DNA from 3 places in the Exiguobacterium sp. 17-1 genome. Region 1 is predicted to be linked to each of the others. Evidence: predicted binding sites of a transcription regulator. Region 1 holds the regulator's gene; each other region holds the start of a gene.

What was found. Region 1 encodes LexA, which represses DNA repair genes until DNA is damaged. Its sites were predicted from a motif close to CGAACATATGTTCG; they were not measured.
Region 2: MUN34_RS12495 (Y-family DNA polymerase) is a predicted target of LexA. The motif match lies at 1,495-1,508, and genes of this name have one in related genera.
Region 3: addB (helicase-exonuclease AddAB subunit AddB) is a predicted target of LexA. The motif match lies at 5,860-5,873, and genes of this name have one in related genera.

What each region holds. Positions count from the first base shown of each region.
Region 1 is NZ_JALIGJ010000002.1:571,961-582,190, reverse strand. Features, by position in the region: gene MUN34_RS08800 (AzlD domain-containing protein) at 43-369, opposite strand; gene MUN34_RS08795 (AzlC family ABC transporter permease) at 354-1,049, opposite strand; gene dhaK (dihydroxyacetone kinase subunit DhaK) at 1,217-2,185, shown strand; gene dhaL (dihydroxyacetone kinase subunit DhaL) at 2,205-2,804, shown strand; gene dhaM (dihydroxyacetone kinase phosphoryl donor subunit DhaM) at 2,801-3,166, shown strand; gene glpK (glycerol kinase GlpK) at 3,272-4,789, opposite strand; gene MUN34_RS08770 (MIP/aquaporin family protein) at 4,833-5,534, opposite strand; gene MUN34_RS08765 (metal-binding protein) at 5,720-6,190, opposite strand; gene lexA (transcriptional repressor LexA) at 6,221-6,835, opposite strand; gene yneA (cell division suppressor protein YneA) at 7,044-7,331, shown strand; gene MUN34_RS08750 (YneB family resolvase-like protein) at 7,377-8,030, shown strand; gene MUN34_RS08745 (DUF896 domain-containing protein) at 8,144-8,380, shown strand; gene tkt (transketolase) at 8,576-10,230, shown strand, end outside.
Region 2 is NZ_JALIGJ010000004.1:291,918-302,147, forward strand. Features, by position in the region: gene MUN34_RS12490 (YolD-like family protein) at 1-161, opposite strand, end outside; gene MUN34_RS12495 (Y-family DNA polymerase) at 145-1,470, opposite strand; gene MUN34_RS12500 (pentapeptide repeat-containing protein) at 1,669-2,316, shown strand; gene MUN34_RS12505 (MBL fold metallo-hydrolase) at 2,377-3,132, opposite strand; gene MUN34_RS12510 (arsinothricin resistance N-acetyltransferase ArsN1 family A) at 3,201-3,710, opposite strand; gene MUN34_RS12515 (1,2-dihydroxy-3-keto-5-methylthiopentene dioxygenase) at 3,851-4,390, opposite strand; gene MUN34_RS12520 (methylthioribulose 1-phosphate dehydratase) at 4,406-5,026, opposite strand; gene MUN34_RS12525 (2-hydroxy-3-keto-5-methylthiopentenyl-1-phosphate phosphatase) at 5,023-5,682, opposite strand; gene MUN34_RS12530 (2,3-diketo-5-methylthiopentyl-1-phosphate enolase) at 5,679-6,869, opposite strand; SAM riboswitch class I at 6,950-7,051, opposite strand; SAM riboswitch class I at 7,259-7,361, shown strand; gene mtnK (S-methyl-5-thioribose kinase) at 7,440-8,609, shown strand; gene mtnA (S-methyl-5-thioribose-1-phosphate isomerase) at 8,606-9,652, shown strand; gene MUN34_RS12545 (sugar ABC transporter substrate-binding protein) at 9,672-10,230, shown strand, end outside.
Region 3 is NZ_JALIGJ010000003.1:185,733-195,962, reverse strand. Features, by position in the region: gene MUN34_RS10625 (fatty acid--CoA ligase family protein) at 1-790, shown strand, start outside; gene mgsA (methylglyoxal synthase) at 866-1,300, shown strand; gene MUN34_RS10615 (hypothetical protein) at 1,398-1,553, shown strand; gene MUN34_RS10610 (response regulator transcription factor) at 1,679-2,344, shown strand; gene MUN34_RS10605 (HAMP domain-containing sensor histidine kinase) at 2,341-3,714, shown strand; gene MUN34_RS10600 (competence protein ComK) at 3,834-4,319, shown strand; gene MUN34_RS10595 (hypothetical protein) at 4,423-4,833, shown strand; gene MUN34_RS10590 (hypothetical protein) at 4,931-5,272, opposite strand; gene MUN34_RS10585 (truncated hemoglobin) at 5,332-5,712, opposite strand; gene addB (helicase-exonuclease AddAB subunit AddB) at 6,052-9,483, shown strand; gene addA (helicase-exonuclease AddAB subunit AddA) at 9,480-10,230, shown strand, end outside.

The sequences.
Region 1 (10,230 bases):
ACTGCCCTCGTCTTGTTTAAAAAGTATCGTTCGCGTCTACTCCTACAGGAAAAAGCGGATCAGCGCCATCGACAGGACGCCGGTGATGACCGTGAAGGAAAGACTTTTGCTGATCAGTGCGACAAGGACTGTCGGTACCGATGCTGCGAGGTGGAGAGAAGACAGCGTGGGATAATCATCGCTTTGAGCAAGCAGCAGGTTCTGAAAAAACAAAGCACTGAGCAGGCAAATCGGGATGAACGACAACCACTCGGTCAACAGACGGGGCAACGTCAATCCATGCATCAGCAAAAACGGCAAAATCCGTGGAATCAATGTGACAAGACCACAGGCGGCGAACAGGATTAAAAGCTCTAAGCGGATTTCCATCGTGAGATCACTACTCCTATGCTGGCGGCTACCATCGTCGCAAACAAAACAGCGAGTTCCGGTGAGAGGTAGCGCATCGATATGTACAACAACAAGAAAACGAGTACCAGTAAAATTCCGTTCAAGGCAACACGTGACCGTTCACTTTCAAGCTGCAAGTACAACAAGCCGATAAACATCGCCGTCAAAGCAAAGTCCAGTCCGAACCGTTCCGGATCCGGAAACCAACTGCCGACGAGTGCACCGAGGACGGTCGAAGCAATCCAACTGAAGTAGGCGGTCAGATTCAACCCGTGCATGAATTTAGCATCGATCTGTTGTTTTAAGGAAGTATTCATGGCGACAGCAAACGATTCATCCGTCAAGAGAGCACCGATCCCGAACCGGTCGAGGAGATGCCGGCTTGTAACACGCGGTGCGAGCGTCATGCTCATCAATAAATGACGGGAGTTGACGATGAACGTCGTTATGATGATGGCAGAGAATGGACTGTTTAACAGCAGGAGGCTGGTAATGATGAACTGGGCTGCTCCGGCATAAATCAGGATAGACATCAATCCGATTTCAAGCGGACTGAGTCCGGCGGCGCGTCCGACGATACCGGCGGAAAATCCGATACCGAGATAACCGAGGACAGTCGGAAGACAGGCTTTGACACCTGCTTGAAACGAGCTGGTCATATGGCAGGACTCCTCTCAATCTAGTGTGTTATCAGCATAGCATTCCGAAAACCGATTGGAAACGAAGTGGTCAATATTTTCATATGTTTCCTTGACATAAGTCGCCCCGATTGGTGGTAAAGAGTAAGTGGTACGGCAAAAATTCGTTAGACGAAGGAGCGTTCAAGATGGATAAATTAATGCAAGATGCGAATCGGTTTGTCTCGGATATGGTCGATGGTCTCGTTTTAGCACATCCCGATCTTTATGCAAAAGTCGACGGAGTCAATGTCATCAAACGAAAAGAACCGCTTAACGGAAAAGTAGCACTTGTATCCGGTGGCGGAAGTGGTCACGAACCGGCCCATGCCGGATTTATCGGGGACGGGATGCTGGCAGCAGCCGTTTGCGGCGAAGTCTTCACTTCACCGACACCGGATATGGTTCTTGAAGGAATCAAAGCAGCTGACGGAGGGAAAGGAGTTCTGCTCGTCGTCAAAAATTATTCCGGTGACGTCATGAACTTCGATATGGCGAAAGAACTGGCGGAACTGGAAGACATTGAAGTCGAGACGGTCATCGTCCGGGATGATATTGCCATCAAAAAAGAAGAGGACCGCCGAGGCGTCGCCGGGACGATTTTTGTCCACAAGATTGCCGGAGCTGCGGCAGCGGAAGGAAAATCATTAGCGGAAGTCAAAGCAGTCGCTGAAAAAGTCATTGCTGGTGTCCGGTCAATCGGAATGGCATTATCCCCATGTTATATGCCGGAAAGCGGCAAACCTGGCTTTGATCTCCACGAGGATGAGATGGAAATCGGGATCGGGATTCATGGTGAAAAAGGACTGGAACGTAAACCGATTGCCTCCGTCGAAGCAATCGTGACGGAATTACTCGATCGACTGACGGCGGAAGTGACTGATAAAAAAGTAGCTGTCATGGTCAACGGAATGGGTGGAACGCCTGAATCGGAATTGTACATCACGTACAAGTATGTTGCGGAGCAACTGCAGGCAAAAGGGTATGACATCGTCCGACCATTCGTCGGCAATTATATGACATCGCTTGAAATGCATGGTTTCTCGATCACCTTGCTTCCGGTGGACGATGAGCTGGTCGGCTACCTGGATGCAAAAACGAACGCGATCGGATTCTAACTAAAAGAGGTGCACACAGATGAAGTTATCAACTGCAGCATTCCGTGAAGCATTGCTTAAAGCAGCTGCCGAGCTGGAACAACATAAAGATGAATTGACAGATCTTGACCGGGAAATTGGTGACGGGGACCACGGCATCAATATGTCACGTGGCTTCCAAGCCGTTCAAAAAGAACTCGAAGCACAAGAGGAATATGAAGATCTTGGTGTCTTATCAAAACAAGTCGGAATGACGTTGATTAAAACCGTTGGGGGGGCGTCCGGTCCGCTTTACGGTACGGCGTTCGTTAAATTTGCCGGAGCGTTTAAAGGAAAAACAGAAGTCGAGGGTGCAGAACTGGCAGCTGCTTTTAAAGAAGCGACAGATGGCATCAAAATGCGCGGGAAGTCAGAGTTTGGACAAAAAACGATGGTCGATGTATGGACACCGTTTTACGAAGCGCTCGAACAAGAGAGTGATTTGAATCAAGCACTGGATCAGGCATTGGCGGATACAAAAGAACGGGTGGCGACAAAAGGACGGGCCTCTTACTTCGGGGATGCGACGAAAGATGTTCAGGATCCAGGTGCCTTATCGAGTTCACTTTTACTTCGAGCCATTACGGAGGAAATGTCATGATTAATTTGATTTTAGTATCCCACAGTGAGAAGTTGGCAGCCGGACTGAAAGAACTATTGGCTGAGATGGCTCCAGATACACCGGTGTTACTCGCAGCTGGTCTTGCAGATGGTAGTATCGGTACCGACGCATCTCGAATTGAAGAGACGATGAATGAATTGACGGATGACGGTTTGATTTTGACCGACATCGGATCGGCGACGATGAATGCGGAACTGGCCTTAGAACTATACAGTGGGGACCGGAATGTTCAGTTCGTCGAAGCACCACTGGTAGAGGGCGCTTTTTTAGCGGCAGTCTTAAGTGGTCAATCAAAATCGCTGGATGATATTGTATCCGGCGTCAAGGCAGAATTTTCTTAAGGCACATAGTCTGACTAACAGGTTCGTTTCCGTACAGGAAGCGGGCCTGTTTTTTTAGTGAAAACAAAAAAACTGGTATTCCGCGAGGGAACACCAGTCAAGAAATCAGGCGTTGACTTCTTTTTTGTTCGGTTTAAATGCCATTGTCGCTTCAACCGCTTTTTGCCATCCAGCATAACGCTGTTCGCGATCGTCTTCTTTCATCTCTGGTTTGAACTGACGGTTGAGTTTCCATTGCTTTTTGATTTCTGCTTTATCTTTCCAGTAACCGACTGCGAGACCGGCAAGGTAAGCAGCACCGAGGGCAGTTGTTTCATTGATTTCTGGACGATCGACTGGTACGCCCAGGATGTCTGACTGGAACTGCATCAAGAAATCGTTTGAAACCGCACCACCATCAACGCGCAACGTTTTCAGTTCGATTCCTGAATCTTTTTCCATTGCAGTCAAGACATCACGTGTTTGATAAGCAAGTGATTCGAGAGTCGCGCGAACGAAATGTTCTTTGTCCGTTCCGCGTGTTAAACCGAAGATGGCTCCACGAACGTCGCTATCCCAGTAAGGAGCACCGAGTCCGACGAATGCAGGAACGACGTAAACGCCTTCTGTCGAATCGACTTTTAAGGCATAGCCTTCTGAGTCTTTCGCATTTTTCAACATCCGTAAACCGTCGCGTAACCACTGAATCGCAGAACCGGCCACAAAGATTGATCCTTCAAGCGCATATTCGACTTTTCCGTCGACACCCCAGGCGATTGTCGTCAACAGACCGTGGTTAGATGAAACAGCTTTTTCACCAGTATTCATCAGCATGAAGCAACCGGTACCGTATGTGTTCTTTCCTTCACCAGGTTCGAAGCATGTTTGACCGAAGAGGGCTGCTTGCTGGTCACCGGCGATTCCGGCAATCGGAACTTCAAAACCGAAGAAGTGATACGGAACAGTGTTGTCATAGACTTCACTCGATTGACGGACTTCCGGTAACATGGATTTTGGAACTGTCAGGATTTCAAGCAACTCATCATCCCATTTTTGTTCGTAAATGTTGTACATCAATGTCCGGGAAGCGTTTGTATAATCTGTGATATGCGTTTTGCCGCCAGACAACTTCCAGACGAGCCATGTGTCGATGGTTCCGAAGAGAAGTTCACCGTTTTCGGCTTGTTCACGTGCACCTTCCACGTTATCTAAAATCCACTTCACTTTTGTACCTGAGAAGTAGGCGTCAATCAGGAGACCTGTTTTATCGCGGAATGTTTGATTTAGACCTTGTGCATTCAGCTCATCACAGATACCAGATGTTTGACGCGATTGCCAGACAAGCGCGTGATAGACCGGTTTACCTGTTTCTTTGTTCCAGACGACCGTCGTCTCACGCTGGTTCGTAATTCCGATACTTGCGATTTGGCTCGGTTTGATATCAGCCGTTCCGAGAGCATCTGCCATGACAGCGAGGATCGATCCCCAAATTTCATTGGCATCATGCTCGACCCAGCCTGGTTGCGGGAAGTATTGTTTGAATTCCCGTTGTGCCGAGTTCACGATTTGACCGTCATGATCAAAGATAATGGCACGTGAACTTGTCGTTCCTTGATCGAGTGCTAAGATATACTTGTTTTCCATTGTAAAGTCCCCCTTGAAGTGTGAGTTGAAGTCTTTTCGTCAATTAAAACAGCATTTGATGAAGGAAAACGGCAATCGCACCACCGATGAATGGACCGACGACTGGGATCCAAGAATAACCCCAATCTGACGAACCTTTTCCCGGGATTGGTAAAATGGCATGGGCAATCCGCGGTCCAAGGTCACGGGCCGGATTGATGGCATACCCTGTTGTACCACCAAGCGAGAGACCGATGACGACAACAAGAAGACCAACGATTAACGGGTTTAGACCGTCAGCGAATGAGTTGGCACCAAATGCTAGGATTCCGAAGACCAAGACGAATGTCCCGATGATTTCAGAAACAAGGTTTGAACCGGTATGGCGGATAGCTGGTCCTGTTGCAAAGACACCTAATTTTGCAGCTTGGTCATCTGTCGCTTCAAAATGTTTCATGTAATGAAGCCAAACGAGTACCGCACCGATAAAGGCTCCGATTAATTGAGCGGCGATGTAGACAGGTACATCTGCCCATGGTAAATCAGAGTTTAACGCTAGCGACAATGTGACCGCTGGATTAAGGTGGGCACCACTGGCGGCTGCAATATAAACTGCAGTCATGACGGCGAGACCCCAAGCAAATGTGATGACGATCCAGCCGCTGTTCTCAGATTTCGTCTTTTTCAAGACAACCCCTGCAACGACCCCATCCCCGAGCAAAATCAGAATCATTGTTCCAATCAGCTCACTAATAAAGTTACTCATGCAAAAACCCTCCCTTTGGATTAAAGCAAATATTGGCCTTTCCATTTAAACCTACATCTAATTGATAACGTTTTCAATACAAATAATTCAAATCTTCAAATTAAATTTTCCTTAATTTATGTTTAAAAAAATGAAAAATGGATAACAAAAACCCTTTGTTCATTTTTGTGATGAACGAAGGGTTTTCAGCGGCGTTTTTTTCGCTTTTTTTTAGTTCGAAAGAAACTGCTGGAATGATCAAGAACGATATGGATCGTACTGGCAACCATGATGCCGGTGATAAAAGCAGGCATGGCTGCAAACCAGGAATCGACCGTACTCGACTCGATGATTTTCAGGTACAGCGCTAAAAATAAAAGTGGAATCACGAAAGCCGCGCTGTACAGCAGGCGAATGAGGTCACCGATGATCAAGCCATGCGACCAGATGGAACGGTGGGGCATGATTTTGACATACGGCATCCAAAGGACACGTAGCGGTCCGTGGCGATAGTAAGGTTCAGACTTCAAATCGAGGTCGGGTGAAAGCCAAAGGGTGCCGACAGCGATGCCGACAGCAGTTGGAAGCCAATCCGTCTGCTGCGTTGCGACCGAATACGCAACGTAGCCGGTTAAAGCAACGGTATTGACTGTATCATGTACATTTCCAGAAGGCATAAAAAAAGACCAGCTGAGCTGGTCCCTCGCTTAGTGGATCGTCCGATATACGCCGATGACCTTGCCAAGAATCGAGACGTTATCGAAATACATCGGGTCCATCGAGTCATTTTCTGGTTGGAGACGTACTTGTTGATCTTCTAAGAAGAACCGTTTGACTGTCGCTTCGCTATCTTCGGTCATAGCAACGACGATTTCACCATTCTCTGCTGTGTTTTGCTGACGAACGATGACCCGGTCACCGTCTAGAATACCTGCGTTGATCATGGACTCACCATCAATCGTCAACATGAAGACATTTTCGTTCCCGACGTAATGTGCAGGAAGTGGGAAGTGTTCCTCAATGTTTTCGATGGCCGTGATTGGAAGACCAGCCGTTACTTTCCCGATGACGGGAATATGCACGATGGCTTCGTGATCTTCATCAGGTTTATCAAGCAATATCTCAATCGCACGTGGCTTAGTTGGGTCACGGCGAATCAGTCCGCGTTTTTCTAGACGATCCAAATGACCGTGTACCGTTGAGCTTGAAGCAAGACCAACAGCTTCACCGATTTCACGAACTGAAGGCGGATACCCTTTCAGTTTCACTTGAGCAACGATGTAGTCAAGGATTTCTTGTTGTCGTTTCGACATTTTCCGCATATGAATTGCCACCTCTTTCCGGATTGGTTTTTGAAGGTTATAGGAATACATGTTTCTAAAATCACTATAACATAGAACAAATGAGCGTACAAACAATTGTTCGACATTTTGTGTTGACCGAACACTGGTTCTTGGTTTAAGATGAGTTATGCGAACAATTGTTCCGAGAACATCTATTCTAAATCATTTTTAATTGGAGGGATTTATCATGATGCATACGATTCGTACCCATGCCTTTTCCATTGTTTTTTATACGCTCAGCCTTGCTTTCATTCTTTTTCTCTTAACGCCTCGACCGGACGAAAAGGTCGATCAACTCTTGACGGCTTCTGTTACGGTCGATCAAAATGCGACAGTCGAACAAGTCGCCGAAGTCTACAACGACGGTTCAATGACGGACCAAGAATATGTCGAATGGTTGATTGAGAATAATGAATTAAAGACGACACATGTCATTTCGAAAAACAAAATCGTTGTACCAATCGCGCAACAATGACAAACTGTAAAAGTTGTCAATGAACGAACAGGGGTGTGAAGTACGATGAAAGTAGTAATCTACTGTCGCGTCTCGACGGAAAAAGAAGCACAGGACAGCTCGCTTGAGCGGCAAAGGTCAGAACTGTCGGGACTCGCTGCAACAAAAGGATTTGAAGTCGTGGAGATCATCACGGAAAAAGAAAGTGGTTACGACGTTGACCGGGAAGGGATGTTGTCCGTTCTCGATTACGTCACACGTCAAGCCGTGGACGCCGTTCTTGTGACGGATGATACACGGATCGGGCGCGGGAATGCCAAAATCGCCATTTTACATACATTCCAAAAACATCAGGTTCAACTGATGACGATGGAATCGGATGGCGAGTATAAATTGGCAGATGCCGAAGCGATGGTGCTTGAAATCGTATCGCTCGTCGAAGAGTATCAACGGAAACTGCATAATGCAAAGATTGCCCGCGGTATGCGACGGGCTGTCGAAAATGGTTTTCGTCCCGAACAAAACCTGAACCGCCAAGGTGAAAATGCTGGTCGGAGCCGGAAGGAAGTCCCGATTGAAGAAATCGTGCGGTTACGTGAGTTAGGACTGACATTTGCGGACATTGCGGTGACATTAAGAGGGATGGGACATGACATTTCGAAAGCGACCGTCAACCGGCGTTATCTGGAATATAAAGAAGTTGTCAGTACGTACGAATAGGGAAGCAGGTTTGATGCCTTAGCTGCGCATCAAACTTGCTTTTTTTTTTGGTGTCTTTTACAGTAAGGTTACTATTGAATGCTCAACTTTGAGTCAACAGAAAGAGGGATACTATGTTATCACAAGAACAATTAGACCGGATTAATGAATTAGCCAATAAATCAAAAGTCGAGCCGCTGACCGATGCGGAAACGACGGAACAAAAAGAATTACGGACGGCCTATCTCGAAGCATTCCGCGGTTCATTCAAAAATCAGATGATGGGTATCAAGATCGTCGATGAAGAAGGAACGGACGTAACACCTGAAAAACTAAAGCAGGCACAAGAAGAAGAACGGAACAAACAATAATCGGAAAAGCTATGTCACTCAATGGGATGAGTGGGGTAGCTTTTTTTGAGAAAAAGTTCGTAATGTGTATCACGAAAGTGCCAAGAAAACGGCAATAGAGAGCGCATTCATTTTAATGTGACATACTATTTAGAAAAGTTGTATCACATTTCTGGGTATGCTAAAATGAGAAGGAATTTGTGAAAAAGAGAGAGGATGATTGTTTTGACGAACATGACAACAGTAGAATTATTAGCAGTAAATACGATTCGTACCTTATCAATTGATGCAGTACAAAAAGCGAACTCGGGTCACCCGGGAATGCCGATGGGTGCAGCACCGATGGCATTTACATTATGGGCGGATCATATGAACCACAACCCTAAAAATCCAGAATGGTTCAACCGTGACCGTTTTGTACTTTCAGCAGGACACGGTTCAATGCTTCTCTACTCACTCCTCCATTTATCAGGTTATGATCTCGCGATGGATGACTTGAAGTCATTCCGTCAATGGAACTCAAAAACACCGGGTCACCCGGAATACCGTCACACAGCAGGTGTCGATGCGACGACTGGTCCACTCGGACAAGGCATCGCGATGGCTGTCGGGATGGCGATGGCAGAACGTCACCTCGAAGCGAAATACAACCGTGACGACTTAAACGTCGTCGATCACTTCACATACGGCATTTGCGGAGACGGCGACTTAATGGAAGGTGTTTCAGCAGAAGCGGCTTCACTAGCAGGACATTTAGGTCTTGGTAAACTCGTGGTTCTGTATGATTCAAACGACATCTCGCTTGATGGCGATCTCGATAAATCGTTCTCGGAAAACGTTCAACAGCGTTTTGAAGCGTACAACTGGCAAGTTATCCGTGTCGAAGACGGAACGGATCTTGATTCGATTTCAAAAGCAATCGAAGCAGCAAAAGCTGAAACGACAAAACCGACATTGATTGAAGTGAAAACAGTCATCGGATTTGGTTCACCAAACAAATCAGGGAAATCGGCTTCACACGGTGCACCACTCGGAGATGCGGAAATCAAGTTGACGAAAGCAAGCTACGTTTGGGATCATGAAGAATTCTATGTGCCGGAAGAAGTTAAAGACTTGTTCGAAGAGCGCATCGAAAAACGTGGCGCTGACACGGAAGCAGCATGGACTGAGAAAATGGAACAATACAAAGCAGCACATCCAGAATTGCATGCTGAACTTGTTCAAGCAATCAATAACGAATTGCCAAGCAACTGGGAAGCAGACCTTCCGACTTACGATCTGACATCGAAAAAAGCAACACGTCAGACAAGTGGTGAAGTCTTAAACGCTCTTGCGAAAAACATCCCGTCGATCTTCGGTGGATCAGCTGACTTAGCAGGATCAAACAACACGATGCTCAAAGGCGAAGCTGACTTCGACATCGATCCAAGCGGCCGTAACATCTGGTTTGGTGTTCGTGAGTTCGCGATGGCAGCTGCTGTCAACGGTATGGCATTACACGGTGGTGTCATTCCTTACGGCGCGACATTCTTCGTCTTCTCGGATTACCTCCGTCCGGCGGTTCGTTTAGCAGCATTGATGGGGATCCAGTCGATCTTCGTCTTGACACATGACTCGATTGCTGTTGGTGAAGATGGTCCAACGCACGAGCCGGTTGAACACTTGATGAGTTTCCGTGCGATGCCGAACTTGACAGTTTACCGTCCGGCAGATGGAAAAGAAACGATTGCCGCATGGAAAACAGCGGTTCAATCGAAAAACAAACCGACACTTCTCGTCATGACACGTCAAGGATTACCTGAACTCGAAGGTACGACGGTCGAAGGCGCTGAAAAAGGCGGATACGTCATCGCGGGTAACATCGAAACAGC
Region 2 (10,230 bases), on a different contig from region 1:
GCCTGTTCGAGTAAGAACTGCCAGGGATATTGCAATTGTTCATCGATTGCAGGAAAGTCGATTTGATGTTTTTCGAGATAATAGGCTTTGAGCAGTTGAATGTGTTCCGGCATCAAAAAGGGAAGCCATTTGAGGTTTCCACGGTCACGATAACGTGTCATGCTGCTCACCTCCGGGATGGCCGCCGACGAACCGGAGCCGGCGTTTGGCGACACTTGTATCGAGGAAGGACACAGCGAGCCGGATCGTTCCTTTTCCGTAACGTAAATTGACATGGTCGATGGCTTTTAATAACCGTTTTCTGCGCCAGACCTTTGTATTGTCTTCAAACAAGGACAATTGAAGTGTTCCCTGATCCGGGGTGAGTTGTCCGAGGGCGACCGATAGAAAGCGGACCGGTTCACCGTCGAGCCAATTCGGTTCGAACAATTGGAGGACGTAACGCAACAACAGCCGTTCATCGGCTGTCGGATAAGGCAGACGGAGCTGTTTCGAAAAGCCGTCCCGGGTGACATGGCGGGAGTAGCGAACGCCGAGATGCACCGTCCAACCGACTTGATTAGAAAAACGGACTCGTGCCGCGACATCACCTGCTAATTCGGCCAAAACTAAACGAATCTGTTCGTACTGGTAATAATCGCGCATTAAAGTAACCCCATGTCCGATCGTTCTTTTGGCATCCGGCGCAGTCTGAAATAAGGTCATCGGATCAATGATGGTCGGAGAATTGTCGATTCCCCAGGCATGGTGCCAAAGTTCTGCCCCAAGGACTCCGAACCGTTCATGAAGATCTTCGACCCGGGCTGCGGCAAGGTCGCCAATGGTGTTGATGCCGATTACTGACAAGTGTTGTTCCATCATCCGTCCGACGCCCCACATTTTGCGAATCGGAAAATCGTGCAGCAACCGGGAAATATCGGCGTAGCCGCATCGGGCAATGCCTTCGCGTTTTCCCCGTAAATCGAGGACAAGTTTTGCGATGACATTGTTCGGACCAATCCCGATCCGGACCGGAATGCCGGTCTGATGCCAAATCGCCGTCTGGATTTTCCGGGCCGTTTCAGTGTCCGATCCGAAAAGTCGTTCCGTTCCGGTCATATCGATAAAGTTTTCGTCAATCGAATAGATCCGGATCGCGTCGGGAGGTGCAAACTGATGCAAGACATCCAGTACTTCGATTGATGTTTTCATATATGCGAGCATCCGCGGTTCGACGAGCACAATCTGTTTCCGTTCACGATAAGGCAACTGTTCAATTTGATAAAGACGACTAGCTGTCTTAATACCAAGTTGTTTTAAGGCGGGACTGGCCGCAAGAACAACGGATCCGGACCGATGAAGGTCTGATACGACAGCAAGTTTCGTCGTCAAAGGAGGAAGGTTTCGGTAACAACATTCGCAACTGGCATAAAAAGAAACACTGTCGACACAAAAGATCCGTCGATCGGGAAAAGAGATAGTCGGGTTCATCGGAAACACTCCTTGATACATAAAAGAACGTTTGTTCTTATTTTTGATTTGACTATATCATGGTCTCAGTCGGTCTCAAATCAAAAAACCAAAAAAAGAGTCAATCTTTCGGTCTCAAATCAAAAAACCAAAAAAAGAGTCAATCTTTGCTACACTAAAAAAGAGAAAAGTGACGTAGAAGGAAAGAAGGGGAAGTACGTGAAAAAACAAATCATTCAATTACCCGAGTTACCGCACCAATTGACACCGGAAACCTTTGCGGATGTCGAAATCGATGACCCGTATCTGTATCAAACACTTTACGAAAAAGAGACACTCCCAATCGAGTTGACAGAACGGCTGGATGTCAATCAAGTCTGTTTTCGGAACATCTCGTTCGCTGGCCTCGTTTTTGAACGGGCCTCGTTTGAGAACGTCCGGTTTGAACAATGTGACTTGACGGGCTGTCAGTTCCAGGACAGTCGTTTTCACCGGGTCGTCTTTGAGGATTGTCGCCTGACCGGAATTCACTTTGAGTCGAATACGGTCGATCATGTAACGATCAAAAACTGTCAGGCCAATTATGCCCAACTGATTCGGACGGCGTTACGTCACGTCGCAGTGGAGCAGACGACGATGCGGGAAAGTCATTTCTTTGAAATGAAGCCAACCGATTTCCGGCTGCATGAAGTCGATTTGTCGGAAAGTCAATGGGTCGAGACGGCATTAAAAGGACTGGATCTGCGGCAAGCCGATTTATCCGGAATCACGATTGATCCGCGTTTCTTACCAGGTGCCATGGTTACGGAAAGCCAGGCGATCACGTTTGCCCGGTTACTCGGACTCATCATTCCAAGTCACGATTAACGATCAACAAAACGAAGTCCACTATCCCGAGTACTACCGGGATAGTGGACTTCGTTTCGTTTAGAAGGAAATAGTTTCGCCGTCATCCGGAATGAGGAAATGAGCGGATAAATGATGGGCAGCCAAGAAATCAGCAATCATATCACGGCGCAGAAGACAATGATTGACGGATTCGAGATGCGAGACGATGATTGTCGACTCAGCAGCTGCTTGATGAACGGCGAGTAAATCGCGCTGGGACATCGTAATCGGTTCTCCGGTCAAGAATTGTGCCGCACCACTGTTGACGACGATGATGTCGGGTGCATGCTGCTCGATTGCAGTTGCGACATCATCACACCAAATCGTATCACCGGTGATATAGAGTGTCGGTTCGTCGGGATGCGTCAAGACGATACCGGAAACGGTGCCCATCCGTTGGCCGATTTCGCCAACACCGTGTTGACCCGATGTATGAGAAACGCGGATATCGCCGAGTGACAATCCGTTCTCAAACGATGAGACGTTCGTGAATCCGGCTTCGCGGATCGTAGCCGCATCTGACTCATTTTGAGCATAAAGAGGAATCTGTTTCGGTAAGACTTTTTTTGCCGTCTCGTCAAAATGATCGGCATGGAGGTGGGTAACAAAAATTGCATCGGGATCAAGTAATGTCGAGACATCGACCGGTAAGTCGACGAGCGGATTCGAGACGGCGTTTGGCGTTTGACCAAACGGCGGCAAAGTTCCTTTTTCACCGAGAAACGGATCGATTAAAAAAACTTGGTTAGCATAAGTGACGACGAGTGTTGCATTACGAATCTGTTGAATATCCACGGGCAGTCTTCCTTTCGGGTTGGGAATGTTTCACTGTTCGTTCATTTCCCATTCAGCCGCCGTGTTAATCATATTTGATCGTCGATCGTTTTCGGAAGCAACTTTTCCATCGCCAGGACATCGACATAATACCCGTTGAGCATGCCCTGTTCCTTAAATGTTCCGACAATCCGGAAACCGGACCGGATGTAGAGCTTTTGACCGATCTTATTGAACGGAAACGTAAACAGGATTAACTTATGGAATCCGTGCGTAATCGCGTGTTCTTCGATGACCTGTAACAACTGACGACCGATGCCTTGTCCGCGGTGGGTCCGGGTGATGTAGACCGATAATTCACCGACCGATTGATAGACGGGGCGCGGGTTGTAGGGGTCAAGTGAGATGAAACCAAGAATCGTTGTTCCTTCATACGCCACAAACCCGGCATAGCGGGGTGTTCGTTCCTGATACCAATCCTCCATAAAGGACAATTTCTTAGTATCCGTTTCAAGCGTCGCGATCCGGTCTTCGATGCCTTCGTTATAGATGGCGAGGATGTCTTGTAAATCAGCTTCTTGGACAGGACGAATCATCATACACGTGACCTCCATTCAAATGAGTCTTTTCTTCATTATATAGGAGGAAACGAAAACAAGCGGTATGTTTGTAGGATAGGAATGGAGCAGAAAAAAACAGACAGCCGGATGGTCCGGACCGTCTGTCTTCAGGATGTTCCTCAGTTCGTTGTTTCAATCGGATCTTTTTCATAAATCGGCACCCAACCATCCGTCGTCACGAAAATCCGGACGGCAACGACTTTGCGATCGTCCTGGAGCGTGAAGTAATGACGTGTATTGACGGGAACGGAAATCAAATCTCCGGGGTTCAGTTCAATGTTGTAATAGCCGACTTCGTCATCCTGGATCGCAAACACACCGTGACCGCTGACGATGAACCGGACTTCGTCATCCGTATGGTGATGCTCCTTTTGGAAGTTGACGAGCAGTTCATCCAAGTTCGGTGTTGCATCGGACAGTGAGATGATATCGGCCGTTTGATAGCCGCGACGTTCCGAGACATCGGTGATTTCCGGTTGGAACGTATCGAGAATCGTTTGTTTGTCCGCATCCGTCAACGTATAGGTGTCGACCAGTTCTGCGGGAAGCTTCGACACATCCCATTGTTCATATAGCACGCCGCGTGAAGCAAGGAATGAAGACACCTCGTTTTGATCCGTATACCGTTCGTTTGTCTTTTGGAAAAGTACTGTTGCCATTTTAAATTCCTCCTTTTAATGAATCGCCTGTCGGCACGTTTGTAGTTTTAACGTGTAGCTGAACAAAAATTCAAAGGCTTCCAACTGTTTTTTCGCTTCAAAGGCAGTCGGTGCCCAGACGGTGATCCCGTGATTTCGAATCAGGACGGCGCCGCTTTGCGTTTTTACATGCTTGGCAAACACTGCAGCAAGAGTCGGGATATCCGAATGGTTCGGGATAATCGGCACGACGACTTCCGCATCTTCTTCCCAGCGACCAAGTGCCTTGATGATTTCCTGACCGGTAAATCGGATTTCCCCACGGTCTCCGTAGAGTTCCGAAATGACATTGTTGTCGACCGTATGGACGTGAAGCGAGCAGCCGGCCGTCGTCCGGTTAAACACTTCGACATGAAGTAAGGTCTCAGCAGACGGACGTCCGTTTTGTTCGCCGATCAATTGACCGGTCGCGTCAACATGGACGAAATCGTCCGGCGTGTCCTGGCGTTTATCTTTGCCGCTTGACGTCACAAGAAATTCTGTCGGACTGCTGTTCGTCCGAATGGCGAGGTTACCGCTCGTACCGGGAAACCAGTCGCGTGCAGCGAACTCCTGCTTGATCGCGCGGAGTTCTTCGTATCGTTTCAAAAATGTCATGCATGCACCCCCGTTGTCTGCAGATGATCCACAATGTCGTAAAACGTTTCAAACGGCGTGTACGGAATACCGTGCTGTTCGCATAGCGTAATCAGATAATCACGGGCGTAGACATGATCAGCCTGTTTCGCCAGTTCAAAATCCGTCACGGAGTCACCAATCGCGATGATCGTGTCACCGTCCTGCTTCAGCTTCCGGGCGATTGACGTTTTACAACAGCCGCATTGATTCGTACAGGCCGCGTCACAGGCATGCGGCCATTCAATCTGCACTATCTCCTCACTGAAGTCACTACCGTTACAGTAAATCGCTTCATCTGTCAGTAAATCGGCAAGAATCGGTTCGACAAAAAAGTCGATCCCGCCGCTGACGATGGCAAAGTCGATTCCGTTCAATTTAGCAAAAGCGAGTAAGGTCTCAAAGCCGGGACGGATGACAGCCCGATCAATCAAAAAATCAACATAATCTTGTTTTCGATCTGATGGGAGCAACCGGAACATCTGTCCGACCCCGGATTGAATCGACAGCGAGCGGTCGAGCACACCTTCTTTCAACGGTTCAAACGCTGCCGGCGGGGCAAATTCCTTCATCAAGGCGATGATATTATCGTGTTCCGTCACGGTCCCGTCAAAGTCACATAAAATCCGGATTGTCATTTCGTGATTCCCCAAGCGTCGAGGGCAATTCGTAATTCTTCCTGCCGCACCGCAGCACTTGTCAGCGATTCTCCGGTCAGTGCGGCGTCGAGCGCCTGACGGAATGCGAGGACACCGGCAGCGGCACCTTGCGGATGACCGTGAACGCCGCCTCCGGCATTGATGACCGAGTCGGTACCGAAATCACGGACGAGCTGGGCGACGAGACCGGGGTGGATACCGGCCGACGGAACCGGCAAAATTGTCTTCGTGTCCCCGATCCGGGTTGCTTCGACGGCGATCCCGCGGGCCAAGTCTTTGGCGAGTGCCACGTTCCCGTACGGCGATGGGAACAACGTCAAATCGGCACCAGCCAGTCGCGGTAACGTTCCGAGCAGAACAGGAGCCGCAATCCCGTATTCGGGACTTGCGATCAAGGCACCGCTTAAGGCCGGATGATTGAAGATTGGAACGGAAATGTCCGAATCAGCCGCTAACTCGCGCAGGACGTCGAGTCCGTATGTAAACGTATTGAGCAGGAAGGCGGTCGCGCCGGCTTCAATCAAACGTTTCGCTTGATCCTTCAAGCCGAAGACGGGACCGCTTAACGTAATCGCGTAAAGCGCCCGTTTGCCGGTCCGTTCATAATGGGCATCGAGGACTTCCCGGCCAATCCGTGCCCGGTCGAGTGCCGGCGTCAACGGATTGTCGTACAATATCTCATCATCTTTGACGAGATCGATGCCGCCCGCGAGCTGGGCTTCGAGTTGTTCCCGTAAAAAGACGAGGTCTCGTCCGATGACCCCTTTAAAGATGCTCATCAACAGGGGACGGTCATGGACTTGAATCAACTGACGGATTCCTTCAATCCCGAATTTGGCACCGGGGAAGTCGTTCGTGAACGACGGGGGAAGCTGTAGATCGGTTAACTTGATTTGTCCGTCGAGCGACAGTTTGCCGAAGACCGTCGTTAAGATAGCGGAAAAGTCGCGTGAGACGTTGTGTTCCGGATAACGGATCGTGATGTAACCTTTGCCGTCATGTTCTTCGGTATGAACAACCTGTCCTTTGAAGGATTCCAGCTGCTGCTGTTCCAAATGATTTAAATCGGTCCAGGAACCGACCGTCAGACCGAGCGCGATTTGTTCTGCTCGTTTCGGCAACTGATCGGTCGTGCCGAGTTGGTACGTTGCGGTAATGTACGCCATATGAATCGTCTCTCCCTTATTGAAAAATACAAAAATGGTCCCTCGTCAATGACAAGAGACCATGAAAAATTGCGCGTGGACTCTTATCTGTCAGCGTGATAGCTGCAAGAATTAGCACCGTGCCAAATGGTCGGTTGCTGCGACATCGTAGGGCTCGTCCCTCCGTCTGCTCTTGATAAGAATTGGATGAAATTGTGAAATCTAATTGCAATTTTTACACGAGATTGGTCCCTTGTCAAACTATATTTTGAAAATTTATTTTTTTGAAAATACTTCTTCTATAGACGGTTCCGTTTTTTAAGACGTTTCACTAAAAATTGGAATTGACAGACGACCAACCGCGCACGTAGTATTCAAATCAACATCAACCACACGACAACTACATATGACTCTTATCGTGAGTTGGCAGAGGGAATTGGCCCGAAGACGCCGCAGCAACCGACCATCCGGCACGGTGCTACATCCAACAGACATTCGTCTGAGAGATAAGAGGACGGAGTATTCTACTGCGCCTCTTTTCTTTGACGAAAAGAGGCGTTTTTTCGTGTGATCAACAAGGAGGAAACCATAATGGGATACCAAGCATTTACAGTACAGGACGCGATTGAACGGGTCCAGACACTCGGATTGATCGGCAAAGGACCGGTGACGGCAGAGGAAATCGGGGACGGGAACTTAAACCTTGTCTTTCGGATTCAATCGGGGAATCAGCGATTGATTTTAAAACAGGCTTTACCGTATGCGAAAGTCGTCGGCGAAAGTTGGCCGTTATCGCTTGAACGGGCCTGGATTGAACAGTCCGCCTTAAAAGAATTTGCAAAAGTCGCCGTTCCGTTCGTCCCGCACGTCTACCATGCGAGTAAGGAAGAGGCATTTACGGTGATGGAGGATTTGTCTCACTTGACGATTGTCCGGACCGGCTTGCTCGAAGGGGAGAAGTATCCGTTGCTTGCGGAACATATCGGCTCTTACTTGGCGCGAACACTGTTTTACACGTCGGATTTTGCACTTGGACCGGTCGCAAAAAAACAAGTGGCGCGGAACTACTACAATCCGGATCTCTGTGATATCACGGAAAAATTAATCTTTACAGATCCGTTTTATGACGCGGAAACGAATGCGGTTGAAGACGGGCTGGAATCGGAAGTGGCTCAGTTGTGGCAGGATGCAGCGCTGAAACGCGAAGTCGCGAAACTCGAAGCCCTGTTCATCACGAAGGGCGACGCGTTATTACACGGGGACTTACATACCGGAAGTATTTTTGCTTCAGCCGATGAAACAAAAGTCATCGATCCCGAGTTTGCCTTTTACGGACCGTTTGGTTTTGATGTCGGACAATTCATCGCCCATCTCTGCTTTGCCGCGTATCCGAACTATGCCGAGTTACGGGATGGACGGGTGAAAGATATCGATACATTTTGGCTGACCTTTGCGTCGACGTTCAAAGCATTGTGGGAGCGGGAAGCGGTGGAGCCGTTCCGTTCAGCGGACGGGCTTGTTGACGATGTCCTCAGCACGATTTTACAGGACGCACTTGGCTTTGCCGGATGTGAATTGATCCGCCGAACGATCGGACTAGCACCGGTCGCCGACCTCGAGAACATCACGGACGCGGGGGAACGACTCGAGCGGAAACGCCATGCGTTACGCCTTGGAGTGGCATTGATTAAACGCCGGACTGAATGCAAGACGTTCACTGATTTACGGAACTTTGATTTGACGGAGGAACTCAGCCGATGAGCCAATTCGTCCAAAGCATCATCTATGAAAATGGGACGGTGACGATCTTGGATCAGACCCGGCTCCCGGAAGAAGAACGGTATGAAATCATTCATGATTTAGCGCAAGCGATTGACGCGATCAAACAATTGCGAGTCCGTGGTGCACCGGCGATCAGCCTGTTCGGCGGCTTCATCCTTGTACAGGAAGCATTTCGGACGACAGGGTCGCTTCCTGAAGCGAAACAAGACTTGTTGACGGTATCGGCACAACTACTCGCGACCCGACCGACCGCCGTCAATCTGCGGAATGTGCTAGATGAGCTGAATCAGCTGATCGTCTCGAGCACGACGCTTGCCGAGTTGCCAAAACGGTTGGAACAAAAAGCACTGGCGCTTTATGAGGCGGATGCCAAGACATCCCGGCAAATCGGTATTCATGCGCTGGAATTGTTCCAGTCCGGTGACCGGATTCTGACGATTTGTAATGCCGGATCGATTGCGACAGCGGCTTACGGGACGGCACTCGCTCCGTTTTATCTCGCGAAAGAACAGGGGATTCCGCTCGCCGTTTATGCATCGGAAACCCGTCCGTTACTGCAGGGAGCGCGTCTGACGACGTGGGAACTGCAACGGGCCGGAATTGACGTGACGTTGATTACGGACAACATGGTCGCGCATACGATCAAGGAAAAGAACATAACTGCCATCATCGTTGGTGCCGACCGGATTACCCGAAACGGCGATACAGCGAACAAAATCGGCACGTTCCAACTGGCGTTACTGGCCCGTACTTTCGGGATTCCGTTTTATGTCGCCGCACCACTTTCGACCTTTGATTTTACGAGCTTATCGGGAGACGAGATTGAGATTGAAGAACGCGATGCCCGTGAAGTGACGCAACTGGCCGGAAAAGTGACGGCGCCAGCCGGAGTGGCGGTTTTTAATCCGGCGTTTGACGTGACACCGCACGAATTAATCACGGCAATCATTACGGAACTCGGGGTCATCGAACATCCATCCGTTGAGACGATCGGGCAGACAATCGGACAACAGATACGTTAAACAGACAGGGGAGATCGAGATGAAAAAATTAGCATTTGCGGTACTTGCACCAGCGGTCTTGCTGGCTGCTTGCGCCAATAGCGAAGCGACACCGGCGAAAAAAATCAGTGGTGTACCGGAAGGCGTCCAGGGTGACGTCAAGATTGCCGTCATCCGCAATTTGGCATCCGACGATCATACGAAACAGTTTTTGGACGGAGCCCGGTCGGAAGGGGAAGCACTTGGTTTTCAGGTCAACACGTTCATTTCGGAAGGCAATGACGTCAAATTCAAGGAACTCGTCGCGCAAGCCGTTCAGCAGGATTATGACGGATTGATCATCTCGCACGGAAAAGAGGATTATGCCTACGACATGATCAAGCCGGCGATTGACAAAGGAATTAAGATCGTCACATTCGATACGGTGACGAAGAAAAAAGACCAAACGTTAAAAGGCATCACGGAAACATTCCAGGATGATCACAAGTTGGCACAGCTTTCGCTGGATGAAGTGACGAAAGTGAAGGATGACAAGCCGGTCCGAGTCATCAAACTGTGGTTCGGTCCGGGTTTTGCACCGCTTGACCGCCGTCAGGAAA
Region 3 (10,230 bases), on a different contig from region 1:
AAAAGAACAGGTAACGATTTTTGCTGGTGTACCGACGATGTATAACTTCTTGTTACAGACAGTAAAAGCGCATCCGGAATATACGAATACGTTTGACTCCATCCGTTTGTTCGTTTCAGGTGGAGCCAGTTTACCGGTCCCGCTGCTTCAAACATTTGATCAAACCTTCAACTGCCATATCCTTGAAGGGTACGGTCTATCAGAAGCTTCTCCCGTCACCTGTTTCAATCCTTTGGATGGAGTGCAAAAGCCGGGCTCGATCGGACCTTCAATCATCGACGTTGAAAACAAGGTCGTCGACGAGCTCGGACAGGAAGTTCCGATTGGTCAAGTCGGAGAATTGATCGTACGCGGTCCGAACATCATGACCGGTTACTACAAAATGCCTGAAGAAACACAAGCGACGCTAAAAGAAGGATGGCTCTACACCGGTGATTTAGCAAGACAAGACGAGGATGGATACTTTTATATCGTCGACCGGAAAAAAGATATGATTATCGTCGGCGGATATAATGTCTATCCCCGTGAAGTCGAGGAAATCTTATATCAACATCCATCGATTGTCGAAGCAGCTGTCATCGGTATACCGGATGAAGAAATGGGCGAAGCAGTGAAGGCGTTTGTTGTCTTGCGTGAACCGTTGACCGAAACGGAAGTCCTCGATTTCTGTGCCGTTTCACTCGCAAAGTATAAGTGCCCGACACGGATTGAATTCATTGATCAATTGCCACGGAATACAACCGGTAAGATTTTACGGACTGTATTAAAAAAACAACCAACCAATTCATAATTTAAATATAGCAAAAAGAACTTCAGGTTTCTGAAGTTCTTTTTGCGTGCATATAGGTAAGGAGGGGGAGAGGAAATGAATATTGCTTTAATTGCACATGATGAAAAAAAAGACGAGATGATGATGTTTACACGGGCGTATGAAGCTTATTTTGACAAAAATACTTTATATGCCACAGGTACGACAGGACAACGAATCATGGAGGCAACAGGATTAACGGTCCACCGCTGTAAATCGGGACCGCTTGGAGGAGATCAGGAAATCGGAGCGATGGTCGCTCGGGGAGAAATTGATATCGTCATTTTTCTGCGGGATCCTCTGACGGCCCAACCGCATGAACCGGACGTATCGGCTTTGATCCGATTGTGTGACGTCTATGATTTACCACTTGCGACAAATGTCGGAACCGCCGAAATCTTGATTAATGGGTTGGAACAGGGAGCGTTTCAATGGCGTGATATCATTCGGAAACGTCATGAAGAAGAACAACGGAAATTTTTAACCGATTAATTATCTGAGAATGCTTCTCATTTTCTATCAAGCATGATATAGTCATCTTGAGGATGATACTGATTATCAATTGCGATAGAAAAGGGTGGCGAAAACAATGGAGATTATTTTAATGGCTGGTGTAACCGTCTTACTTGGTGGCGGTGCCACGTTCCTGACACACGTAGTGAAAACGGAACGCCGTCATGTATCGGCAAACACAAAAACACATGTAGAACGTGCGACATATCCATCGTTGCGCCTTGTAAAATAATTAGTTCTAATGTACGCCGCTCTTTTCTTCAGAAAAGAGCGTTTTTTTGTATAATTTTAGATTCTCCCATAATTCTGCGGAAATCCTTTGTTACACTGAAAAAAAGAACTTAAGCAGGAGTGATGATGATGCATACGATTTATTTAGTTGACGATGAGGTGAACTTGAACCGCGTCTTGGTCAAGTATTTGGAGCAGGAAGGTTGGCAAGTAAAATCGTTTACATCAGGGGAAGCGGCAGCATCTGCCATCATTGAAAAACCTGATTTGTGGATACTTGACATCATGTTGCCGGATTTGGACGGTTTTCAGTTGATCAAACGGATTAAAGCGCACGACGAAACGACACCGGTCATCTTTATTTCGGCCCGGGATGAAGACATTGATAAAATCATTGGACTGGAGATGGGATCGGACGATTACATCGCTAAACCGTTTTTGCCGCGGGAACTGGTTATTCGTGTAAAGAAAATTTTAGCACGTGCGTATGCGACGCCTAAAACCGGTCTTATCCGGTACGGAGACTACACGATTTATCCGGAAAAGCGAGTTATTGAAGAAAATGGTCAAGAGATTGATTTGACCTCAAAAGAATATGATTTATTGATTCTGTTTGCCACACAAATCGGAACACCGATGTCCCGGGAACAAATTTTAGTGAGCGTATGGGGCGACGATTATTTCGGATCAGACCGTGTCGTCGATGACTTGGTGCGGCGAGTCCGGAAAAAGTTATCAAAGCTTGAGCTCGAGACGATTTATGGGATCGGATACCGTCTGGTGGCTGCATGAAAAATCGGAGTCTGGGTTTTCAAATCTGGGCGATGTTCCTGTTGGTCATTGCAACACTCTCCATTGTCATATTAGTCGTCATGCGGTCGTCGATTGGTAACTTCATCGATGAGCAGGTCTATGCGACGCTAGAAAACAGTGAAGTCTTTTTTTCGGAAGATGCCTCTGTCATCGAGATGTTACAAGACAATCCGATTGAATTCGATCGACGGAAACAGGAGTCACGCTCGGTCAATGTCTTATTGTTATCGAAAAATGGAAAGTTGTATTATGGCGGAGCACCGCAACAGCTGGTCAATCAAATGTATCGTGATGCCATTGATCAAGAAAAAGAAATGCAAAAATACACGACTCGTCTGGATAAAGAAGATGTCTATTACAGTATTTTAAAGATGGAGATTAAAGGGGAAACCTATTACCGTGTTTCGTACGTCTGGGATGCCTATCGTCAGGAACTGATCACCCAGCTGTTTTCAAAGATTGGTTGGGTTGTTGCGATTGTCAGTATCTTGACTTTGTTCATTGCCTTTTGGCTCGCAAGACGACTGACCCATCCCTTAATCGAGATTGAGCGGGCGGTCGGTAAGATTGCGGCCCAGAAGTGGGATACACCACTACCTCTAGACAGAGGCGATGAAATTGGACGATTGGCCCGGTCAGTCGATGCGATGCGAATGGATTTAGAAAAACAGGATAAAGCGCAAAAATCCTTACTTCAAAATATCTCACATGATTTGAAAACACCGATCATGGTCATTCGTAGTTACGCCCAGTCGATTTCGGATGGAATTTATCCGGATGGTGATTTGACAGGTTCTGTTTCCGTCATCGAAGAAGAAGCGGAACGATTGGAGAAAAAAGTCGCAGCTTTGTTGTATGTAACGAAACTTGATTATTTTGAACTGGATCGTTCAACATGGGATCATGTGGATTTGGACCGGATGGTTCACTTGCTTCAAAAACGGTTTGTTGGCACGAAAGCATTGACGTGGAAAATTTCCGGCGAAGCGGGTATCGTGTTAGGTGAAGGGGAACAGTTACGTGTAGCATTGGAAAATGTATTGGATAATGCGATTCGTTATGCGGAGTCTACGATTGAGATTCGTCTGTCCGGTACAAGGCAGTCTGCGACAGTCGAAATCCTGAATGACGGTCCGCCGTTAGAAACGTCCTCTCCGCTGTTCCATCAATTTTCGCGTGGAAAAGAAGGCAAGTTTGGTCTTGGGTTATACATTGTTAAACGGATTGTCGAACGGCATGAAGGAGAAGTGACAATTGATAATCTGATTGCGGGAAATGAAGAAAATAAAGTTTGCGTAAAATTTAATTTTCCAAGGCATTTTGAGGAAGAAACAGCCGGAAAAAAATAAGATCTTAAAAAACGAGATAGCCATATCTCGTTTTTTATTTTGGGAAATAACGAGGTCCTTCAGACGAAGTCGTTCTGAATTTGATATAACCATACTAATACAAGAAGGGAGAAATCAGGATGCGACATAAAATTACGGAAGAAACATTAGCCCTTGTACCAAAATATGGTCCATACGGTGAACCACAAACTTTACTTATTCAGGAACAGTCAGAAATCGTGTTAGAAGGCCATCCGATCAAGTTGATTGAAGAATCTTGCTTGTATTTTGGATCCTCGATGCGCGGAAGAATTGAAGCGGCTCGACATATCCTGGGACCGAACCGAAAGACACCGGTTTTAATTGATTGGAAGGCCCAAACGATTTTCTTCCCGACGACTGCGAAGGAGAAGGCAGAATGTATTTGGATTAATTTTAAGCAGATGAAAACCGTTCAAAAAAAGGGTGATACCGTTCAAGTGGAATTTCAAACAGGACAACGGATTGATACGGATGCCTCGGCTTATAGCATCGAACGGCAACGGATCAAAACACTGGAATTGGCTTACGAAATGCAACGGAGATTTCAAGAAGAACGGCCGATGACGTTTAATAAAGCACGATAAGTGGAACAATCTAACAGGAATCACTACTTAATGCAGCGAATAGACAGTAAAGTGCGAGAGAGAGAATTAAAGGGAGGTGAAGCGGTCGAAAGGCCGCTACACGATGAATGAATCATATGAATGGTTAAACCGTAGAAAATTACAACCTGGATTTGGTGTGAACGGTGGACGTCGTTTTATCAGTTCACGTATCGTTCGTCCGGAAAATACGCCGGGGAAACGAGTCAAAGGTGTCAAGCGCGCCCGTCAACTTGTTGTCGACGAGTCAGGTAATCGACGTTGGGTGACGAAACGAATCGTCGTAACGGATGCCGCAAAACACATGACAATCAACCGTCGTGCATCGGTTGCTCAGAAAGAGGTCACGGAATCTCGTTTGGAGCAAGTGAAACAAAAATTGACGTCGAAAAAAGTGCTATTACCTGTACTAGCAGCAACAGGTTTGGCAGTTGCCGGTGGAGTATTGGCCTACGTCATGCGTCGGAAAAAACGAAATACAAAAGAACAGCTATAATCTAAAGCAGATGACGAATCGTCTGGATACAGTAAAAGCCGTGCTCTCCCCATGAATGAGGGTAGCACGGCTTTTATGTGATGAAGACTGCAGTTTCTTATAAAAAACGTTTACGAATCGATGTCGCAAGAGCCTTTTCAGAAATTTCTTCTAGTTCTTTTTGGTTGGTTGGATCGAAACTGTCATTATAGAATCGACCAACGAATTCGACTCGATCATAATCGAGTTCTTTGAAAATCAAATGTTTATGATCATCGTAGAAGACAACCCGGTAATAATCAGATCCACGTTCAAGCGTCACAAGTGCCCGAATATGTTCTAAACGTTTTTGTTCATCTGACTTTTCTTCTTCAACAGGTTCTTCTGTCGTTTTAGCTGCTTCAGCCTGTTCGAGTGCGCTTTTTACCAATTCACTCTTTTTATCTTGTTCTTCAGTCATAGTTATCGCCTCCAATTCTTATTTTACATTGAAATGTACCGATGAGAAAGAAAAATCCCTCATCCGTTCTGATGAGCATCACAAATTCGAAGAACATTGAAGGCACCGATTCGTAAGCGTTCGATTAAACGCGTCGCTGCCTCTGCATTCTCGATAGTGTCCTCGATGGTCAGTGTCATCAATTCAATCCATCGGATAGCATGTATTTCTTTGATGGGCAAAAGACGGTGAATCATGGCCAGATTCATCCGTTCATCATACACATCATATTGTTTTGGACCACCTGTAAGTTGAATCAAAAATCGGACTTGAGCTCGTTCGACACGTTGGCGGTCCGGTGGGAATAACGGACGGAGAACATCATCTGTATACACACGATTGTAGAATCGTGTGACAAGCTGTTCGAGTACGTCTTTTTGACCAAGGTCTTCGTAGAGCATGACTGTCCCTCTTTCCGTTCAAATCTGATGAAGACACCTATTATCTCAATCTTTACCCACTTTTTGCAACTCCACACGAATCAATCGACATATCATCTAAACTGGACAGGAAGAGGAAGGAAAGAAAAATGTATTTTTGATTTAAAACGGACGTTTGTTCGTACTTATGAGATAATGATACATATGATAACGTCTAGGAGGAGAGGTCCTGTCTGTTATTTTCAGCACTCATTTCATATGAGAGGACAAAAGCGGCATAAAGCTCCTCGATATTAATTAAAGGAGGTGAAGGTCGGCCCACCTGATGTTACAACCACAGGTGTCCGCTGATCTGACACAATGAATTACATGCATTTAGGTCGTGCCGGTACAGGCAAGACCACAACATTAATTGAGCAGGTAATTGACCGGTTAGCTGAGCAACCGCTTGGTCCATCCATCTATTTCATCGTACCGGATCAGATGTCTTTTGAGATGGAACGACGTATCGCGACGGATCCACGGCTGTCGGGTCTTGTCCGGATGGAAGTCATGAGTTTACGCCGGTTTGCTTTCCATATCATCCGGGATCATGGAAACCAGGCGATTCCCTTTTTAGACGAGACCGGGACACAGTTATTACTGCGTCAAGTTGTTGAAGAAGCGGAAGAAGAATTGAAGATTTTTAAACGGACAAAAAATATGCCCGGTTTTTATAAAGGATTGGACGAATTGATTGCCTCGTTTAAACGATCTTTAGTCAACCCGGATATGTTGCGTCAAATCAGCAGTGCATCTCCCGAACGCTCACCGAAATTAAATGATTTAGCACTGATTTACGAGCGCTTTACTGAACGAATCTCAAATAAGGCACTTCATGCGGACGATTATTTCACGACATTGATTGAGCTGTTACCGAAAGCTGATTTAAGTGATGTTGCGGTCTTCGTTGATGGCTTTTATGAATTTTCATTGCAGGAACAACAGGTCTTACTGCGATTGATGGAATTGACGAAAGAGATGCACCTTAGCTTTACACTGGATGTCGAAGACGTCTATACGAAACAGTCTGAGTTTGGTGTGTCACAACGCTGCTATATGCAGTTGATCGAACAGATGAAAGAACGACAGATTGCGCATGAAGACATTTATTATGAACAGACCGTTAAATTTCAGACGACAGGATTACAGATGCTTGAACAAGCGTTACTGTCACCCGGATACCCGGCGACGGATGACGAAGTGAACGGGTTGACGCTTTCTGCCGCAGTTAATCGTCAAGTTGAGACGGAAGCTGCTGTCAGAAAGGCGATTCAACTTGTACGTCATGAAGGATATCGTTTCAAGGACATCGCGTTTCTTGTCCGCCACCTGGAACCGTACGCCGATCATTTGGAACGTGCTTTTCAACTGTATGACATTCCGTACTTCCTGGATCAACGGGAATCGATGGTCCATCATCCGATTGTCGAATTAGTCCATGCCGTCCTTGAAATCGTCATGACGGGATACCGGGAAGAATCTGTTTTTCGTCTGCTGAAAACAGAGCTGATTCCACTTCCGGCAGAGGATTCACGATTAGCACTTGATCGTCTGGAAACATTTGTCCTGGAGCGGGGAATCAAAGGTTCGATGTGGAAAAAACCTTGGCAATTGAAACGGCGTCTAGCTGATGAAATCAGTTTAACGGATGCTGAGTTACAAGAAGAACAGGAACTGAACGAATGGCGTCAATTCCTGGTCGAAGCAATCGAACCACTGGAGAAGCGATTTAAAGTCTCTAAGACGATGAGTGAATACACACGGGCGTTATACCGTTTCTTGGAAGAACATCACTTGACAGACCGGTTAACAGTTTGGAAGCAACAAGCACTTGAAGTCAATGAACTCAACCAAGCACGAGAACATGACCAGGTGTACGAAGCGGTACTGCATCTCTTTGAACAGTTGGAAGCTGCTGCACCGGAAGCTACATTGACGACAGAACTATTCGTCCAGATGGTCGAGACAGGACTTGAAAGTCTCCGCTTCTCCCTGGTCCCGCCTTCGCTCGATCAAGTGATTGCGACGGATTACGTCCGGGGACGTTTACAACAGGTGAAAGTGGTCTTTTTACTCGGGGCCAATGACGGATTGATTCCACTCGTAGAAGATCAGTCTAAATTGCTGTCAGAGGGAGATCATGACTTCCTCCACGATCAAGGCATTCCGGTAGGTAAAGCATCTCTGGACGTATTTGACGACGAATTGTATTACCTCTATCAAGGGGTGACGGCGCCAAGTGAATCTTTGCATATCAGTTATGCGCTTGTTGACGAGGATGGAAAAGCACTTCAGCCGGCATCGATCGTTAAGCAGATCAAACATCAACTGCTGCAAGATCGTCCGGTAAAAACATATTTTGCAGAAGCCGGGGATCATGCGCCTGATGATCAACTTCAGTTCGTGACGAGTCCAGAACGGGCGGCAGCGGCAGCGGCAATCGAATTGAGACGACTGCAACGTCGTTATCCGATTCAACAATCTTGGTTTGATGTGTACAATCGTTTGCTCGAAAACGGTCGGGGCCGCGAACGAATGGCGCTGTTCTCCAATGCTTTGTTTTATCAAAATCACGCAGAACCGCTGCCGGATGATCTGGCTCGTAATCTGTATGGTGACACCATCAAAGCTAGCGTCTCCCGGTTCGAGACCTACAATGCATGTTCCTATAAACACTTTGCCCGGTATGGATTGCGGTTGAAAGAACGGAAATTATATAAATTCGAAGCGCCGGACATCGGGAACCTGTTCCACGGGGCACTCAATGATTTGTCGGTGAACATCAAAGCTTCAGGAAAACGCTGGCGTGAACTGGATGACCAATCGTGTAGTGATTTCGCGAAAGAAGCTGTCGAGAAGGTGACACCGGAAATTCAAAATGCGATTTTGATGAGTTCGAACCGTTTTGGATACATCAAGAAAAAATTAACGGACGTCGTCGAACAAACCGCAAAAATGCTCGTCAAACAAGCGGAACGCTCTGAGTTCGAACCTGATTTATTTGAAATCAGTTTTGGTAACGCCATGTTTCCGCCACTTCGATTCACATTACCGGATGGTACCGAAATTGAATTCACCGGTCGAATTGACCGGGTGGATCAGGCGACGATTGGCGATCAACTATACGTCCGGGTTATAGATTATAAATCGAGTGCCAAAGAGTTGGATTTTGCAGAAATCTATTATGGTTTGGCGATTCAAATGCTGTTGTATCTAAAAACAGTCGTTGAACAGTCGGAAGTTCTATTTAATCAGCAGGCAAAACCGGCCGGAGCCCTGTATTTCCACGTCAAAAACCCAATGATGCGTGGAGATTTGTCGGCGGATGAAATCGAACGGAACCGGTTATTGCTCGAATCGTATCAAATGCAAGGCGTCATCGTTGAAAATGATGAAGTATTACGGGCAATGGATCAGATTGCGTACGATGAACGTAAAAAGTCACCGCTCGTTAAAGTGACGTTTACGAAAACCGGTCTTCATAAGTCCCATACGAAAGGTGTCGTCAAAGAAGAAGAGTTGACGGCTCTGATGGACCACGCCTGGGATGAATTGAAGACGAGTAGTCAATCGATGTATGCAGGGGATATTGCGATTGATCCGTTTGATTATCAAGAACGGACCCCCTGTACATTTTGTGAGTACCGTTCCGTCTGTCAGTTTGATCAATCTCTCGGAAACGACTACCGGCAATTAAATCCATTGTCGGAAAAAGAAGTCTTGGAACGGTTGAAGGAGGAGACGGAATGAGTGTGCAGTGGACGGGTGAACAACAACGGGCAATCGATGCAAGGGGTGGACATATTTTAGTGTCCGCCGCCGCCGGTTCAGGGAAAACAGCAGTCTTAGTGGAACGGCTGACGCAACGTGTCATTGATCAGGAAGATCCGTTGACAGCCGACCGGATTCTTGTCGCGACGTTTACGAACGCAGCAGCTAAAGAGATGAAGACACGTGTCATCGAGGCAATCGAAGCGAAAATTAAAGACGCTCCAGATGATCTTTATTTAAAAAAACAACGGCAAATGATGAACCGGGCGCAAATCACGACGATCCATTCTTTTTGTTTATCGATTTTACGAGAAAACTATTATCGGATTGGTCTTGATCCCGCGTTTCGCATTGCGGAAGAAGCCGAGCTGTTGTTACTGCAGGATGATGTCTTGGAAGAAGTGTTTGAGAACTTTTATGGTTTGGCAGATCCGGCGTTTTATGAATTGATTGATAGTTATACGTCGGACCGGGACGATCAAGCGATGTTGACGTTAATCTCGAACTTATATCGATTTTCTCGTTCGCTCCCGGATCCGGAGGCATTTTATGACCATTTGATCGCGCAGTATGATCAACCGATCGATCCGGATGAATCCAGTTTGCTGACACGATTATTTGAACTCGAATGGGAACGTGTCGCACCGGTCATCAATCGGTATATGGAATTATCGTATCGTCTGCGACAAGCCGGATACGACGAGGTGGCGGACATGTTGGTGCAGG